DNA from 2 places in the Brevundimonas sp. NPDC058933 genome. Region 2 is predicted to be linked to the other one. Evidence: predicted binding sites of a transcription regulator. Region 2 holds the regulator's gene; the other holds the start of a gene.
What was found. Region 2 encodes HrcA, which represses chaperone genes, less so after heat shock. Its sites were predicted from a motif close to GTTAGCANTCNNNNNNNNNGANTGCTAAC; they were not measured.
Positions count from the first base shown of each region.

Region 1: a site for HrcA is predicted at 3,274-3,302, ahead of groES (co-chaperone GroES). Genes of this name have one in related genera too.

Region 1 is NZ_JBMOSL010000002.1:118,959-124,341, reverse strand. Features, by position in the region: gene ACOZBP_RS06515 (LysR substrate-binding domain-containing protein) at 62-1,003, shown strand; gene groL (chaperonin GroEL) at 1,237-2,883, opposite strand; gene groES (co-chaperone GroES) at 2,939-3,226, opposite strand; gene ACOZBP_RS06500 (hypothetical protein) at 3,465-3,887, shown strand; gene ACOZBP_RS06495 (hypothetical protein) at 3,948-4,355, opposite strand; gene ACOZBP_RS06490 (hypothetical protein) at 4,512-5,264, shown strand; gene pgi (glucose-6-phosphate isomerase) at 5,326-5,383, opposite strand, start outside.
Region 2 is NZ_JBMOSL010000002.1:299,711-305,093, reverse strand. Features, by position in the region: gene ACOZBP_RS07425 (alpha-ketoglutarate-dependent dioxygenase AlkB family protein) at 1-346, shown strand, start outside; gene ACOZBP_RS07420 (dienelactone hydrolase family protein) at 419-1,324, shown strand; gene grpE (nucleotide exchange factor GrpE) at 1,498-2,142, opposite strand; gene hrcA (heat-inducible transcriptional repressor HrcA) at 2,139-3,227, opposite strand; gene rph (ribonuclease PH) at 3,278-3,994, shown strand; gene ACOZBP_RS07400 (hypothetical protein) at 4,076-4,531, shown strand; gene ACOZBP_RS07395 (dipeptidase) at 4,528-5,383, opposite strand, start outside.

The DNA of each region.
Region 1 (5,383 bases), 180 kb from region 2:
TATGTAGTTGACGCGGGGCGTTCACAAACGGGACGATGGGGCTCATGCATAAGGCTTGCTTATGGCTGACGTCCTGTCCCGCATTCCCGTCGACGCCCTGAGGGTGTTCGAGACCGCCGCGCGGCTGCTCAGCTTCACCCGCGCCGCCGAGGCCCTGGGCACGAGCCAGGCGGCGGTCAGCTGGCGCATCCGCGACCTGGAGCAGAGGCTGGACCGCGCCCTGTTCGTGCGCGGCGTGCGGCAGGTGTCGCTGACGCCCGAGGGCGAGCGGCTGGCCACGGCCTCGATCGAGGCCATGACCCTGTTGCGGCGCGCCGTGGCCGACGTGGTCGAGGCCGACCAGGGCGTGCTGGCCATCACCACGCTTCAGACCCTGGCGACCCAGTGGCTGGCGACGCGGCTGGGGTCGTTCCAGCTCGACAACCCCGATCTGGCGGTGCGGGTGGACACCAGTCCGACCCTGTCGATGCTGGGCGCCGACGGGCTGGACGTGGCGCTTCGGTTCGGCTCGGGTCAGTGGGCGGGGCTGGAGAGCCGCTTCCTGATGCCCGCTGTCTTCACCCCCCTGTGCAGCCCGGCCATGCGCGACCGGCTGGACCTGAAGACCCCCGCCGACCTGCAACGCGCCCATCTGGTCGGCGAGCCGCGCGAATGGGCCGCCTGGTTCGCCGCCGCCCAGGTCTCGCCCGCCGATGCCGCCCCGTCGCCGCGCCTGACCGCCGACAACCAGGCGATGGAGGTGGCGGCGGCCCTGGGCGATCAGGGCGTGGCCCTGGGCTCGCCCATCCTCTATGCGCGCGAGATCGAACGGGGGCTGCTGGTCCGCCCCTTCGATCAGACCGTCGCATTGGCCGAGGGCTACTGGATCTGTTACCCGCCCGCCCGCCGTCTGACCCCCAAGATCGCCCGCTTCCGCGACTGGCTGCTGGACACCGCGCGGGACGACCCGGCGGTGGTCGAGGGCGCGCGGCTGGCGAAGCGGGCAGTGGGGGAGACGGGGTAGGTCCTTCTCCCTCCCCTTCATGGGGAGGGTGGTCGGAGCGAAGCGTAGACCGGGTGGGGAGGGCGAGGCGATACAAAGCGCAACGTCTGATTTGCTCTGCCGCCCCACCCGGCTTCGGCCTGACGGCCTCAGCCACCCTCCCCATGAAGGGGAGGGAGAGGCGCGGCGCATAGAAAAAGGGCGGGACCTTTCGGTCCCGCCCTTCCTTGGTTCTAGCCTGGGTGGGCTTGGACTTAGAAGTCCATGCCGCCCATGCCGCCCATTCCGCCCATGTCAGGGGCGCCGCCGGCGCCGCCCTTCTTGGGGGCGTCAGCGATGGCGGCTTCCGTGGTGATCATGATGCCGGCGACCGAGGCGGCCGACTTCAGAGCCGAACGGACCACCTTGGCCGGATCGATCACACCCATCTGGACGAGGTCGCCGTACTCTTCGGTCTGGGCGTTGAAGCCGAACGAAGCGTCGTTCGATTCCATGACCTTGCCGACCACGATCGAGCCTTCGACGCCCGAGTTTTCCGAGATCTGACGGATCGGAGCCTGGAGGGCGCGACGGACGATGGCGATGCCGGCGTTCTGATCGGCGTTGGCGCCCTTGAGGTCAGCCAGCTTCTTGGAAGCGATCAGCAGGGCGACGCCGCCGCCCGGTACGATGCCTTCATCGGCAGCGGCGCGGGTGGCGTTGAGGGCGTCGTCGACGCGGTCCTTCTTTTCCTTCACTTCGACTTCGGTCGAGCCGCCGACGCGCAGGACGGCGACGCCGCCAGCCAGCTTGGCCAGACGCTCTTGCAGCTTTTCCTTGTCGTAGTCCGAGGTGGTGTCCTCGATCTGACGCTTGATCTGACCGACGCGGGCTTCGATGCCCTCTTTCTCACCGGCGCCTTCGACGATGGTGGTGTCGTCCTTGGTGATCTGGACCTTCTTGGCCTTGCCGAGCATGTCGAGGGTGACGGTCTCAAGCTTGATGCCGAGGTCTTCCGAGATGACCTGGCCGCCCGTCAGGATGGCGATGTCTTCCAGCATGGCCTTGCGGCGATCGCCGAATCCCGGAGCCTTGACGGCGGCGACGCGCAGGCCGCCGCGCAGCTTGTTGACCACCAGGGTGGCCAGGGCTTCGCCTTCGATGTCTTCGGCGATGATCAGCAGGGGACGGCCCGACTGAACCACGGCTTCCAGCACCGGCAGCATGGGCTGCAGCGAGGTCAGCTTCTTCTCGTGGAGCAGGATGAGGGGCTCTTCGAGGGAGACCTCCATCTTGTCGGCGTTGGTGATGAAGTAGGGCGACAGGTAGCCGCGGTCGAACTGCATGCCTTCGACGATGTCGACGGTGGTTTCAGCCGTCTTGGCTTCTTCGACCGTGATGACGCCTTCGTTGCCGACCTTGGCCATGGCCAGGGCGATCAGCTCGCCGATTTCAGCGTCGCCGTTGGCCGAGATGGTGCCGACCTGGGCGATTTCCGAGTTGTTCGAGACCGGCTTGGAGATGGCCTTGACCTCGTCCAGAGCCACGCCGACGGCCAGATCGATGCCGCGCTTCAGGTCCATCGGGTTCATGCCGGCGGCGACGGCCTTGAGGCCCTCTTGCACGATGGCCTGAGCCAGGACGGTGGCGGTGGTGGTGCCGTCGCCCGCGTTGTCGTTCGCCTTGGAGGCGACTTCGCGGATCATCTGGGCGCCCATGTTCTCGAAGGCGTCTTCCAGCTCGATCTCTTTGGCGACCGAGACGCCGTCCTTGGTCGAGCGCGGGGCGCCGAAGGACTTCTGGATCACGACGTTGCGGCCCTTGGGACCCAGGGTCACCTTGACGGCGTCAGCCAGGACGTTGACGCCGCGCAGCATCTTGTCGCGAGCGTCGGTGTTGAATTTTACGATTTTAGCGGCCATGTGGGCAGCTCCTATCTAGATGGTTTTAAAAGAAAATCCGGAAACCGGGCCTGTCTTACGACAGCACGCCCAGGACGTCGGATTCCTTCATGATGATCAGGTCGTCGCCGTCGATCTTCACTTCCGTGCCCGACCACTTGCCGAACAGGATGCGGTCGCCGGCCTTCAGCTCGAGAGCGTTGACCTTGCCGGATTCATCGCGAACGCCGGGGCCGACGGAGACGACTTCGCCTTCCTGGGGCTTTTCCTTGGCGGTGTCGGGGATGATGATCCCGCCCTTGGTCTTGGATTCTTCTTCAACGCGCTTGACCAGCACGCGGTCGCCGAGAGGACGAAACGCCATCTGATGATCTCCTGATAGGTGTCGATTTGAGCCCCGGACCTTGCGGCTTTGGCAGCCGCCCTCCCCGAGTGCTAACGCGACGGGAGTTAGGGGGAGGGTGGGGGACCGTCAAGGGCGGAGCCCGCCGAATTCCCGCGCCGAAGATGACTTGAATATGAACGGCCGCCCTTGGGGTCGTTCAGCAGGGACCCCCTAAAACAAGGACAACGGATCAACCGGCTTTCGAAAGGAGCCCGCCATGAAGACTATTTCCAAGATCGGCGTCGGCGCTGTGGCCCTGACGATGCTGGCGGCCTCGCCTGTCGCCGCCCAGAACTATCGCGACCGTGATCGCGACAACACCGGCCGTGACGCGGTGCTGGGCGCCGTCGTCGGCGGCGTGGCCGGCGCCATCATCGGCAACGGCGACGGACGCTATGTCGCGGGCGGCGCCCTGGCCGGCGCGGCTCTGGGCGCCACGGCGACCAACCGCGGCAGCGGCTGCGAATATTACCGCGGCGGCCGCTGCTACCGCAACCAGGGCCACTGGGAGCGCGACCACGGCATCAACAGCCGCGACGGCTACTACAACAACGGCCGCTATCAGGGCCGTGACCGCTACGACCGTCGCTATGACCGCCACGACAACCGTCGCGACTATCGCTACGACCGCCGCTGGTAGGATCTGGCGCCTGAATGAAGAAAGGCCCGGCGGCGACGCCGGGCCTTTTTGCATCTGGCGTCAGCGCACGCCGACGGTCAGGGTGTAGTTGGCGTGCTCGTCGCGGCGGGCGGCGTTGCGCATCAGATAGACGCGGACGACATAGTCGCCGTTGGCCGGCAGGGCGCCGCGCCAGTTGACGACATTGGCCGCGCCGTCCAGCGCCGTGTCGCCGCCGCTGGGCAGGACGTTGAAATAGGCCGAGGCGTTGGTGGTCCGCATGCTTACGGTCAGGGTCTGACCGCGACGGGCGCCTACGACATAGTCGACCGAGTCGTAGCCGTGGACATTGCCCTGCAGGGTGGCGGACGAGGCCCCGCGCGCGAACTGGACCCGTTCAGTGCGCCCGTGATCCTGGGCGACGGCAGGGACGGCGATGGCCCCCATGGCGACAAGAGCGGACGCGGCGAGGACGGCGTATCGGAACATCAGATCTCTCCGGATTGAAGCCGTGAAACGGCGACGCTGGCGGGCAGTTCCACCGACCGTCGGGATTGAACAACCACCATTGTTGGTCGATGCTGACCAACAGTGCGCCGTCGCTTCGATTTCGTCCTCCCAACATCGAACAGCCGAGAAGTCCTCATGACCCTGCCCAAGGCGCCCGTCGCCGTTCTCGCCGCCGCGGCCCTGCTGGCGGCCTCCTTCCCGGCGGCCGCCCAGACGCCGCCGGACCTGCGCGATCTGGTCGGCGCGCGCGCCGGTCAGGCGGAAGGGGCGGTGCAGAGCCGGGGCTATGCCTTCGTCCGCACCCAGGAGGGCGGAAACTCCAAGTGGAGCTACTGGCGGCGCGGCGATGACTGCGTCCAGATCACCACCACGGACGGCCGTTACGCCTCGATCGACCGGATGGACCGCAATCTCTGCGACGGCGGCGGCTCGCGCGACAGTGGAAGCAATGCGGCGGCGGCCGTTCTGGCCGGGGCGGCGGTGATCGGTCTGGCGGCGGCCTTGGCCCACCACAACCGCAGCCACGACAATCGCGACGACAGCCACGACAACGACTATTCACGCGGTTATCAGGACGCCCTCTACGGCTCCAACTATGATCGCAACGACAGCGAGGCCTATCACGACGGCTATCTGGCGGGAGAGGCTGAACGGGGCAATCGTCGCGCCTCCAACACGGACCATGTTCGCCGTGCGCCCTGGGCCGCGCAACAGGCCTGCTCGGCCCGCGCCGATGACTATCAGAGCCGGCCGCGCGGCAGCTCGACGCCGATCAGCGTGCGTGATCTGGGCAATGGCGACTGGCAGATGGTGATGGGGACCGGGTCCTATCGCTCGGTCTGCGTGGCCAGCAGCGATGGTCGAGTGCGCAGCATCGACCCCTATTGATAGGGAACTGAAACACGAGAGGGGCGGGCGTTGCGGCGCCCGCCCCTTTTTCGTGCGCGCGTCAGGCCAGAAGGCGAGTCAGCAAGGCCGCCGTCGAGGGGTCGAGATCGGCCGAGGGC
Region 2 (5,383 bases):
CCTGCTCGACCTCTGGGACGCCCTGACCGGCTGGCCCCAACCGCCCGACGCCTGTCTGGTGAACCTCTATCGCCACCAGGCGAAGATGGGCCTGCATCAGGACCGGGACGAGGCCGACCTGCACGCGCCGGTCCTGTCGGTGTCGCTGGGCGATACCGCGGTGTTCCGCATCGGTCCCGCCGAGGGCGGCCGGACCCAGAGCCTGAAGCTGGCCTCGGGCGACGTCTGCGCCCTGACGGGGCCGGCCCGACTGGCGCGGCACGGGATCGACCGGTTGCTGGCGGGGTCGTCGCAACTGGTTCCCGGCGGCGGGCGGATCAATCTGACGCTGAGGCGTGCCCGCTGATCAGGACTCGACGACGACGTCAAAGCCGGGTCACATTCCCCACCTCATTTTGACGCGCACCGGAGACCCGCGATGACCCTGATCACCCGGCCCGAGGGCCTGAGCGCCGACCAGATCGCTCCCAGCCGCCGCAGCCTGGGCATGGCGACCCTCGGCGGCGTCGCCTTCGCGGCCTATGCTCCGGCCGCCCTGAGCCAGGCGGCCAGTCCCATCACCACCGACAGCGCCGGCCTGACCACCGCGACCGTCTCCTGGCCCGCGCCCGACGGCTTCGACCTGCCCGCCTACGTCGCCCGGCCCGAGGGCGAGGGCCCCTTCCCCGTCGTCATCGTCGTGTCCGAGATCTTCGGCGTGCACGAATACATCCGCGACGTCTGCCGCCGCCTGGCCAAGGCCGGCTACGCCGCCATCGCCCCCGCCTTCTTCGTGCGTGAGGAAGACCCAGCCCCGCTCAGCGACATGGCGCGCATCCAGCAGATCGTCGCGACCGCGGGCTACGAACAGGTCATGGGCGACGTAGCCGCTGCGCTGGAATGGATCGGCCTTCAGTCCTGGGCCAATGCGGGCAAGGTCGGGATCACCGGCTTCTGCTGGGGCGGCAAGGTGGTGTGGCAGGCCGTGGCCCGCTTCCCCGCGCTGGACGCCGGGGTCGCCTGGTACGGCCGTCTGGCCCCCGCCGCCACGGCCACCGAAGCGCAGGCCGCCGCCGGACGCCCCTGGCCCGCCAATCTGGCCGCCGACCTCAAGGCCCCGGTCCTGGGTCTCTATGGCGGACAGGACGGCGGGATCCCCAACGACACGGTCAAGGCGACGAATGACGCCCTCGCCGCCGCCGGCAAGACCGACAGCCAGATCATCCTCTATCCTGACGCCCCGCACGGCTTCCACGCCGACTACCGCGCCAGCTACCGCGAGGCGGACGCGAAGGACGGCTGGGCAAGGTTGCTGGCCCTGTTCGAGCAGAAGCTGAAGCACTGACCTCTACCGCTCATCCCGGCGGACGCCGGGATCCAGTGAGAGCCACGCACACAGATTGAAGCCAAAGAACTGGACCCCGGCGTCCGCCGGGGTGAGCGGGGTTTGGGAACCGCCGAAATGAAAAAGGCCCGGAGCGTCTGCTCCGGGCCTTCCCGTTCTCAATCAACCGAAGCTCACGCCTTGGCGTCGAAATTCCCGCCGGTCGTATTGGCTTCCGAATAGGCGCCGCCCGAGGCCGGGCCCGAGCCCTTGGCCGCGACCGCCACCATGGCGGCGCGCACGGTGCGGCCGAACAGGGCGTAGCCGGGCTGCAGGGTCTGGATCACCGTGCCGCCCGGCACGCTGTCCGACGGCTGCTCCATCACAGCCTGATGCAGATGGGGATCGAAAGCCTCGCCCGGCTCGGGCGCGACGCGCGTCAGGCCGTTGGATTCAAAGGCCGACAGCAGGGATTTCTGCGTCAGCTCCAGGCCGGTGACCATGGCCGCCGCAGCGCTGTCGGCCTCAGCAGTCTCCAGCACCTTGGGAGCCGACATCAGTCCGCGCTCCAGGGTGTCGGCCACGCCCAGCAGGTCCTTGGCGAAGCGCTGGATGGCGTAGGCGCGGGCGTCGTTGGCCTGGGTCTCGGCGCGGCGTTTGGTGTTCTCGGCGTCGGCCACGGCGCGCAGGGCGCGGTCCTTCCACTGGTCGCGCTCGGCGATCAGGGCGTCGACCACGGCCATGTCGCCGTCGTCCGCGCCTTCAACTGTGGCGTCGATGGCGGCCTCTCCCATGTCCTGCTCGAGTTGGTCCCGGGTCTCGTCGTTGATGTCGTTCACGTCTCTTGTCCGTCCAGAATCCGGCCCAGCACCCGGGCGGTATAGTCCACCAACGGTATGACACGGGCATAGTTCAGTCTTGCAGGGCCGATGACGCCGATGGCGCCCAGCATCCGCTGCCGACCCGTCATATAGGGCGCCGCGATCACGGCGGAACCCGAAAGCGAAAACAAGCGTGTTTCGGCGCCGATGAAGATGCGCACCCCCTGGGCCGCGCCGACCCCGTCGAGCAGGCCGATCAACTGTTCCTTCTGCTCCAGATCGTCGAACAGGACGCGGACCCGCTCCAGATCCTCAACGGCCTGGGCGTCCTGCAACAGGTTGGCCCGGCCGCGCACGATCAGGGCGCGATCACGCTCGCCCCCGCCGGACCAGGCGGCCAGACCGTCCTCGACCAGACGGGCGGCGGCCACGTTCAGCTCGCGCCGGGCGGCGTCCAGCTCGGCGCTCATCTCGGTGCGCGCCTCGGCCAGGGGGCGGCCCTTCAGCCGGGCGTTGAGGAAGTTGGAGGCCTCGGTCAGGGTCGAGGGCGTCACCCCCGCCAACAGGGGCATCAGCCGGTTCTCGATGGTGCCGTCGTCGCCGACCAGAACCGCCAGGGCCTGATCATGGCCCAGGGCCACGAACTCGACGTGCTTGACGCCTGCGTCTCGCACCGGGCTGGCGACGATGCCCGCCCCGCCGGCCAGGCCGGAAAGCAGGTTGGTGGCGGCGTCCAGCGCCTCTTCGAAATTCCGCCCCTTGCCGGCCAGACGCGCGTCGATCTCGCGTCGCTCGTCCTGACCGATGTCGCCGACCTCCAGCAGGCCGTCGACGAACAGGCGCAGACCTGCATGGGTCGGCACCCGTCCGGACGAGGTGTGCGGCGAGGCCAGCAGGCCCGCCATCGTCAGGTCCTGCATGGTGTTGCGGATCGACGCGGGCGACAGCGCCAGCCCCCCACGCGAGATGGTGCGCGATCCGACCGGCTCGCCCGTTTCCAGATAGGTCTCGACGATGCGACGGAAGATATCGCGCGCACGGGCGTCCAGCGTCCCCAACCCGGCGGGGGCGCTTCCGAACGGCGACGGGTGGGGGGCATACAGGCTCACCGTTTCAGGATAAGCACGCGCCACTCAGGTTCCAAGGAAATCCCATGCGCCCGTCTGAACGCACCCCCGAACAACTCCGCGCCGTCACGCTGGAAACCGGCGTCAACCGCTACGCGGAGGGCTCGTGCCTGGTCTCGTTCGGCCACACCAAGGTCCTGTGCACCGCCTCCATCGAGGAAAAGGTGCCGGGCTGGATGCGCAACACCGGCCAGGGCTGGGTAACGGCCGAATACGGCATGCTGCCCCGCGCCACCCACACGCGCGGTCGTCGTGAAGCCGCCGCCGGCAAGCAGTCGGGCCGCACCCAGGAAATCCAGCGCCTGATCGGCCGTTCTCTCCGCGCTGTGGTGGACCTGAAGGCGCTCGGCGAGCGTCAGGTCCTGATCGACTGCGACGTCATCCAGGCCGACGGCGGCACCCGCACAGCCTCGATCACGGGCGCCTGGGTCGCCATGTCGGCGGCCCTCAACTATCTGACCGACGAGGGCGTGCTGAAGACCAACCCCGTCCTTGATCAGGTGGCGGCCGTATCCTGCGGCATCTTCAACGACCTGCCGGTGCTGGACCTCGACTATGAGGAAGACTCCACCGCCGAGGCCGACAGCAACTTCGTCCTGACCGGCGCCGGCGGCATCGTCGAAATCCAGGCCACGGGCGAGAAGCGCGGCTTCAGCCGGCCCGAGTTCGACCGCCTGTTCCAACTTGCCGAGATCGGCTGCGCCGACCTGTTCGCCCTGCAACGCGCGGCGCTCGGCAAGTAGGCCGGGACGCTAACCAAGGACTAGGCCGCGAGGGCCGATCAAGGCATGGTGGGGCCTTCTGCGAACGGAGACCCCCGCCCCATGCCCCCCATGAAGCGCCCCGCCCTCGCCGCCTCCCTTCTGGCCCTGTCGCTCGCTCTGGCCGGGTGCGGCCAGCCGCAGCCTGCCCCCGCCGATACCTCGAGCGCAGGCGCCGACGCCAAGTTGTCGCAAGAGCCGATCGACGCTGTGCCCTACACGGCCGAGCCGACGCCGGCGCCCGCCCCGGCCGCGCCGCCCAAGCCCAAGACCGAACTCAAGCCAGAGCCTGTCGTCTCCGAACCCGCCGCCGAACCTGCGGGCGAGCCTGGCTCCTGCCTTGCCGAGATCGGCGAGGCCCGCGCAAAACGTCTGGTCGAACGCTGCATCCAGGTCAGCCCCGCCACCCGCCCGCCCTGCAACGTCGCCAACCCCTGCGCCATGATCCAGGGCGAGATCGACCGATCCTGCGCCATGTACGGCCCGGACGAGACCAAGCCGAAGGAATGCGCGGCCTAAGCTCGCCAGGTCTCGGAGAAGACCCGCTGGAAGTTGGCGCCGAGCACTTTTTCAACGACCCGCACGGGCTGGCCACGCTCCAGCAGGGCGCGGGCGATGACCGCGGGCCGGTCGGCCCTGTTCAGGCCGGTGACGAACGGCGGACGACCTTCGCCGGGCGCGGACACCCCGGCGGCCTTGCGGGCGGCGATCGAGGCGTCCCATTCGGCCATGCTCTCGGGCGAGGTGTCGAACGGGGTCAGAATGGCGTCGCTGCCGATGCCGACATGATCCTCGCCGCACACCGACAGGGCGTGCAGCATGTGGGCCATGTAGTCGTCCAGCGACTGCTGTTCGGGGCCGGCGCTGATGTAGCTGAGCCCATAGATGCCGACCACGCCGCCGCTTTCGGCCACGGCGCGCAGCACAGCGTCGCTCTTGTTGCGGGGATGGGCGTAGGCCGAGTGGCAACCGGCGTGGGTGATGGCGACCGGGCGGGTCGAGGCGGCCACGGCCTCCAGGCTGGAACGTTCGTCGGCATGGCTGAGGTCCAGCGTCACGCCGCAGGCGTTCATGCGGCCGACCGCCTCATGTCCCAGGGGGGTCAGACCGGCCGAGGGCTGAGGCGCCATGACGCCTGAAGCGAAGGGCGAGACGCCATTGTAGCCCAGTTGCATGACCCGCACGCCCAGGGCGCTGAAGTGGTCGATATTGGCCGGCTTGCCGTCCAACATGCCTGCGTCCTCGAAAGAATAGATGACGCCGACCCGTCGGGTTCGCTTGGCGACCAGCAGGTCCTCGGCCGTCGCGATCTTCATGTAGACGTCCGGGCTGAGCGCGATCGCCTTGTCGAAGGCGGCGATGTCGCTGTTG